Regions from separate parts of the Brachybacterium sillae genome, predicted to be linked through region 2. Evidence: riboswitches for the same ligand, from Rfam matches in the RefSeq annotation. Region 2 holds a riboswitch; the other holds the start of a gene.
The links. Region 2 has a riboswitch for thiamine pyrophosphate ahead of thiM (hydroxyethylthiazole kinase). Riboswitches for the same ligand answer to the same signal wherever they lie in the genome.

Region 1 (3,399 bases), 190 kb from region 2:
GCGGACGGCTGGTGGGACACCGGCCGGAGGGTGGTGTCAGCGGCCCCGGGGGTCGGGGGCGGGGCGGGGACCGTGACCTGCTGCCCGGCACGGTCGATCAACCGCGGGTCGTGGCTGCCGGCGATCACCGCGGCACCGGAATCCCTCGCCTCCTCCACAAGGTCGAGGATGTCGCGGGCGCGGGCATCATCCAGCCCCACCGTCGGTTCGTCGAGCACCAGCAGCTGCGGCCGGGAGGCGAGCGCCGCGACGATCGCGAGGCGGCGCTGCTCCCCACCGGAGAGGGTGTAGGGGTTCGCGGCCGCGAGAGCGTCCAGCCCCGTGGTGCGCAGCAGACGCTGCGCGAGCTCCGGGTCGGCGCCGACGGACGCGCGGGCCTCCTCGTCGACGGTGCGGGCGACGAACGACGACTCCGGATCCTGCGGCACGAACGCCACCCGGGTGGGTCGCTCCACGCTCCCGAGAGCCGGTCGCGACAATCCCAGCAGCACCCGCAGCAGGCTGGTCTTGCCGGCGCCGCTGGGGCCCGTGACCGCGGTGAGGGTACCGGCGTGCAGCGTCAGGTCCAGGCCGTCGAGGGCGGTGCGGGCGACCCGAAGCCCCCGGGCCCGCAGCACCACCGGGCCCGCAGCGGCGCCGGCGTCCGGGCGGGTCCCGGGGGAGCAGAGGGAACGCCTGAGGGCCTCCGCGGCGGGGGCGGCGGACAGACCGAGCAGCTCGGGGTACCGGTCCCGGGCGGTGTCCGGGTCGGTGTCGGCGAGGACCCGGCCCTGCGGCCCCAGCACGATCACCCGGTGCACCTGCGGCAGCCACGCCTCGGCGTGATGGTCGGCGACCACCAGGGTGCGGGGGCCGACGGTCTCCAGGACCGCCTGCCGCACCGCGGTGGCGGTCGGCGCATCGAGCATCGCGGTGGGTTCGTCGAGCAGCAGCGCCTCCGGTTCCAGACTGAGCGCACCCGCCAGCGCCAGCCGTTGCTGCTGCCCGCCGGAGGCATCCACCGGAGCCCGATCGGCGGGGAGGTCCACCGCCGCGGCGTCATGCGCCGCGGTGACGCGCTGTTGGATGGCCGCGCGGCCCAGCGCCAGGTTCTCGGGCCCGAAGGCCGTGTCCCGCGCGGCGGTCGCCCCGACCATCGCATGGGCGGGGTTCTGCAGCAGCAGCGCACACGCCCCGGAACGGCCAGGCGGGGTCACGTGCCCGCTCAGCTCACCGGCCTCCGGGTCGAGAAGACCGGCGAGCGCCCGCAGCAGGGTGCTCTTGCCGCTGCCGCTGGCGCCGACCAGCAGCACCCGCTCACCGGCTCCGATCCGCACGGTGACGTCGTCGAGCGTCGGTGCGGAGCGGCCCAGCGGCGTCCACCGCAGATGGTCCACACACAGCAGGGGCCCCGCGGGCGGGTCCGCGGGCTCCCCCACGGGTGGGACCGGGGCCGGGGAGGCGGGCGGCACGGAAGAGGTCACAGGCAGGAACCGCGCGATCAGACGCGGTGGGCGCGGGCGTGCTCACGCCCCGGGGGGAAGGCGTTCAACGCGCCGGTGGCCGCGAGCGCCCGGGTGAGCCCCCAGCCGAGCAGACCTGCGAGCAGCGCGCCGGAGACGAGGAATAGCAGCAGCAGCCACAACCCGGCGGCGGTGGAGAACTCCTGGTAGTAGAAGAACCGCTCGTACACCCACTCGAAGGCGGCGGCCACCATGCCCGCGGCGATCGCCACCGGCAGTCGGAACCGGCGGTACGCCGTCAGTGCGAACACGAGCTCCACGCCGCCGCCCTGGATCAGGCCCGACACGACGGTGGCCCACCCCCACTGGGCTCCGAGCATCATCTCCACCACGGCGGCGATGACCTCCGCCAGGAGGGCGGCGCCGGGGCGTCGGACGATGAGGCCCGCGAGCACCGCCGGAAGGAACCAGATCCCGGCGAGGATCCCCACCGACGGCGGGAACAGGGTGGTGAGCGGGGTGAGGAGGGTGTACAGCGCGCCGTAACCGAGGAACGCGATGCCGAAGGCCACGCCGATCGCGACGGTGACCATCAGGTCGACGGTGCGGTGGCGGGCGAGGGGGCGGGAGGCGAGCTCCTCACCGCGGCCGGTGGGGGTGGTGGTGGTCGTCATGCCGTCTCTCCTTCCGTTCGGAAGGGCGGTGGGGCGCATGGCTCCACCGGAGGTATCCCGACTCCCTACGCCGGTGCTGACCGGGTCAGGTTCGAAGGGTCTGCGCCCTGTGCGCACTCTCAGCACCCGATGGTGCTCCCCTGTCTGCGGATGACCGTCCGATCCTACCGCGCAGGGGAGGGTGGTGCGGTCAGCGGCGCGCGCGCAGCGCCTGGTCGATCGCCGCGGCGGTGGCGTCGACGTCCACGGGGGTGATTAGGAAATGACGGTTCTCGCGGCCCATGATCTCCACCGCGGTGCCGGGGCGGGTGACGAGGCTGACGTACGGGTCCTGGGTGTGCCCGGTGGTCCAGACGCGACGGTCACCGACCGGTCGGCGCTCACCGGGATCGCCGGACATCACCCGGCCGCGGCGCCAGCCGACCCCACCGACGGTCACGCCGAGGGTCTCCGCGGGGATCTCCCGCAGCTGCACGGTGCGCATCTCCTCCAGCGGCCACACCGGCTGCGGCAGCATCCCGCCCCAGGAGACCGTCACCCCGTGGCCGTCGACGATGAACCGGGTGGCCAGACGCATCCACGTCCACAGCGCATACCCCACGAACAGCAGCGCCGCCATCACCGGCATCAGCGGACCCGGGGTGAGCGGCCGCACCAGCAGCAGCACCACCAGCACCGCCCCCATCACCAGGGTGAGCAGGATGCGGGTCCAGCCGACGGCGCCGGGGCGGGTGGCGCCGACGTAGAAGGGCATGTCCTGGTGGGCGGTCCGATCGGAGGACGCCCGCGGGCGACGCGTCACCAGATCTCCACGCGCGCCTCGGGCGGCAGGAACAGGGCGTCGCTCTCCGTCACCCCGAAGGCCTCGTAGAACTCGGGGACGTGCTGCGGCGGGATGTTGCAGCGGAACTCCGGGGGGAGTGCGGGTCGGTCGCCAGCCGGCGGATGGCCTCCTGGGGACGATTACGCCCCCGCCACACCGTCGCCCACGACAGGAACAGGCGCTGCAGGCCGGTCCAGCCGTCGATCTTCGCCTGCGGATCCTCAGCGGTGGCGAGGTACGCCGACACCGCGATCGACAGCCCCCCGAGGTCACCGATGTTCTCCCCGATCGTCAGGGCGCCGTTGACATGGTGCGTCGGATCCAGATCACGGGGGGAGAGCGCGGAGAACTGGTCGATGAGTTTCGCGGCACGGGCCTCGAACTCGGCCCGGTCCACCGCGGTCCACCACGACACGAGGTTGCCCCTGCCGTCGTACTTGCTGCCCTGGTCGTCGAAACC
Region 2 (3,399 bases):
GAGTACCTGCGCCACCCCGGGGCGGTGGCCGTGCTCGCCGTCGACGATCAGGACCGGGTGCTGCTGATCCGCCAGTACCGCCACCCGGCCGGAGGCACCCTGTGGGAGATCCCCGCCGGGCTGCTCGACATCGACGGTGAGGCACCACACCTGGCCGCCGCGAGGGAGCTGCGGGAGGAGACCGACCATGAGGCAGACCACCTCGAGGTCCTGCTCGACCTGCGTCCCAGCCCCGGAGGCTCCGACGAGGTGATCCGCGTGTACCTCGCAACCGGGATCCGCGAGGTCGCCCCTGGGGAGCGCGAGGACGAGGAGGCCGAGATCGAACACCGGTGGGTGCCGCTAAGGGACGCCATCACCGGGGTGCTGGAGGGGCGTCTGACGAACGGCACCTTGGCCGCCGCGGTGCTTGCGCTCGCCGCCCGGCGCGGCAGCGCCCAGGGTCTGACGCCCCGGCCCGCCGACGTTCCGCTGCCGGAGCGCCCCGGACGGGAGGACTAGGACGTGTCTCCCACATCCGCAGTCTGCGCCGGCAAGGGTGATCGCATGTCGCGGTTGCAGACGCTCTCGGATGCCGAGTGGGATTTGATCGAGGACTTCATGCCGTCTTCGGACGGGCGGCGGGGTCGTCGGTTCTCGGATCACCGGTTGGTGGTCGAGGGGATCGTCTACCGCTACCGGACCGGCGTTGCGTGGCGGGACCTGCCTGCGGAGTTCGGTCCGTGGCTGACGGTGTGGAAGCGGCACCGCCGCTTCGCAGGCGACGGGACCTGGGACAAGGTCCTGCCGGCCTTGATGACCAGGGCAGACACCATGGGCGTGATGGATTGGGATGTTGCGGTCGATTCGACCATCGCGTGTGCCCACCAGCACGCGACGAACACCAGGCGCCTCGCGGGGCGCTCCATCGAATTACATGATGCAGATGCCCGAGCCGGTCGATCATGAGATCGGGCGATCGCGTGGCGGTCTGTCGACGAAGGTCCATCAGCTGTGCGACGGCAAGGGACGTCCCATGGTCATCGCCGTCGGGCCGGGGCAAGGCAGCGACTCGAAGATGTTCCCGCACCTGCTCGCTGCGGTTCGGGTCCCGCGCGACTGGGTGGGGCGGCCTCGCACCACCCCTGACGCGGTGTTGGCAGACAAGGCGTACTCCTCGCGGGCCACCGCACCCTGCTGCGCAGTCGAGGGATCACGGCTGTGATTGCTGAACCTCGGGACCAGCAGTCGAACCGGAAACGCCGTGGTTCGCGTGGTGGACGTCCGCCGCTGACCGATCCAGGCAGGTACGTCAAGCGGCATGTGACTTCGTCTGCTGAATGGCGGGGTTCTTCGGTCGCTTCGTGGCGGGGTCAGGTGACACCGATGACCAGGGTGCTCTGTGCGGCTTCGATGACGTCGTTGGTGATGGTGTCGAGTTCGTTGATCTTCAGGACCCGCTGGATCTGGGGGAAGAGGCGTTCGAGGAGCCGGAAGTTGCCGCGGGTGATCCGTGCGATGGCTGCGATGGCTTGGGCGTCGGTGAAGTCGTCGGGGTCGAGGGTCTTGCCGAGGGATCGCCAGTGTCGCTCGAGGACGAACAGCAGTTCGTCTTGTCCAGGGGCCGGTACTGGTGGGCGAAGCCGACTCGGCTGTAGAACTGGGGGTAGTGGCTGAACTGCTTCTCCAGGCCGGGCATGCCGATCAGGATCAGGGCGATGTCGTCGCGGTCGTAGCAATCGCGCAGCAGTTCCAGAGCGGCGGGACGCAGTCGTTCGGCCTCGTCGACGATGATCAGCTCCACGTGTCAGTTTTCGAAGTCCACTGCACGAGTGTCCGAAGTCGACTGCACATTTTAAGGTTGCGCAGCCGTTGTCTGGTGAGGCGTCATGGTGAGGGCTGCGGCGGCCTAGGAACGCCGTAGCGCAGCCGGGCACTGGTGACAGCACGCCCGGACGGTCCGAGGCGCGACCCTTTTGCGATCGCTGAAGCGAGGGCATGGTGCTGGGAACGGTGCGGATGTTAAGCTGGTGAATGACGCGGGGTGCCGTGCTGGTACGGCTGAGATCACACCCGTTGAACCTGATCTAGTTCGTACTAGCGAAGGGAACGTCGCCGATGTCGGCACCTTCTTCCGTCCCTACTGTCCCACTCGATGCTGCCGCTGTGGGCGAGGCCTTGGCGGCGATGCGCGGGCATGCCCCGCTGGTGCAGTGCCTGACCAACGTCGTCGTCGCTCAGTGGACAGCGAACGTCCTGCTCGCGGTCGGCGCCATTCCGTCGATGGTGGACAACCCGGAGGAAGCCGGGCCGTTCGCCGCCGTCGCCGACGGGGTCCTGGTCAACCTCGGCACGCCCCAAGAGGCGACGGTGGCTGCGATGCACGGCGCGGTCAGTGCCGCCGCGGCGGCCGGCACCCCGTGGGTGCTCGACCCGGTCGGGGTGGGTGGGCTCGCCTGGCGCAGCCGGGTTGTCGTCGACCTGCTTGCCCACGCCTCCCCGGCACTCGTCCGTGGCAACCCCTCAGAGATTCTCGCTTTCGCCGGTGGGGGCAGCGGTGGGCGGGGTCCGGAGAGCGTCGACGCCGCCGAGGATGCCGTCGACGCCGGCCGGGCGCTGGCCCGGGAGCACGGCACCATCGTCGCGGTCTCCGGGGAGGTCGACCACCTCACCGACGGCACCCGGCTGGTGCGGGTGGCCAACGGCCATCGATGGTTGACCCAGGTCACTGGCGGTGGGTGCGCGCTGGGCGCGCTCATGGCTGCCTTCGCCGCCACCACCGACGACCCGCTCCTGGCCGCCACGGCCGCGACCGCGACGTACACCGTGGCCGCCGAGGTCGCGGCCGAGCGTGCCGCCGGGCCGGGGAGCTTCGCCGTTGCGCTGCTGGACTCTCTCGCCACCCTCAACCCGCAGGAGCTGACCGAGAAGGTGGTGCTCCGGTGACCCGCCGACCGGTGAACCTCAGCCTCTACCTGGTCACCGACACCGGTTTGTGCGGCCCACGGGGGGTGCCCGCGACCGTGCAGGCTGCGGTCGCGGGCGGAGTCACCGTGGTGCAGTTGCGTGACCCGGGCGCCACCGACGCCCACTTCGTCGCCCTCGGCGTGGCGGTCCGCGAGGTGCTGGCGGGGACCGGGGTGCCGCTGATTATCGATGACCGGGTCCACCTCGTTCAGGACATCGGCGCCGACGGCGTCCACGTCGGTCAGCGCGACATGCCGCCTGCTCAGGCCCGGCAGTTGCTCGGGCCGGACGCCATAGTCGGGCTGTCGGTCAGCACGATCGAGCAGGTTCGCACAGCACGCGGGCTCGGTGACGGCGTCTTGGACTACCTCGGCGTTGGACCGGTGTGGCCGACGGCGACCAAGCCTGACCACGGCACTCCGATCGGCCCGGGCGGGGTGGCTGCGGTGGCCG

Region 1: linked by a shared signal. The riboswitch ahead of JSY14_RS11120 (ECF transporter S component) and the one ahead of thiM (hydroxyethylthiazole kinase) in region 2 are both predicted to bind thiamine pyrophosphate.

Annotation. Positions count from the first base shown of each region.
Region 1 is NZ_JAFEUW010000001.1:2,411,028-2,414,426, forward strand. It holds gene JSY14_RS11115 (ATP-binding cassette domain-containing protein) at 1-1,463, opposite strand, end outside; gene JSY14_RS11120 (ECF transporter S component) at 1,481-2,116, opposite strand; TPP riboswitch at 2,162-2,268, opposite strand; gene JSY14_RS11125 (hypothetical protein) at 2,307-2,918, opposite strand; partial or broken gene JSY14_RS11130 (M13 family metallopeptidase) at 2,915-3,399, opposite strand, start outside.
Region 2 is NZ_JAFEUW010000001.1:2,602,785-2,606,183, forward strand. It holds gene JSY14_RS12010 (NUDIX domain-containing protein) at 1-501, shown strand, start outside; partial or broken gene JSY14_RS12015 (IS5 family transposase) at 547-1,437, shown strand; partial or broken gene JSY14_RS12020 (AAA family ATPase) at 1,353-1,786, opposite strand; TPP riboswitch at 2,010-2,106, shown strand; gene thiM (hydroxyethylthiazole kinase) at 2,098-2,925, shown strand; gene thiE (thiamine phosphate synthase) at 2,922-3,399, shown strand, end outside.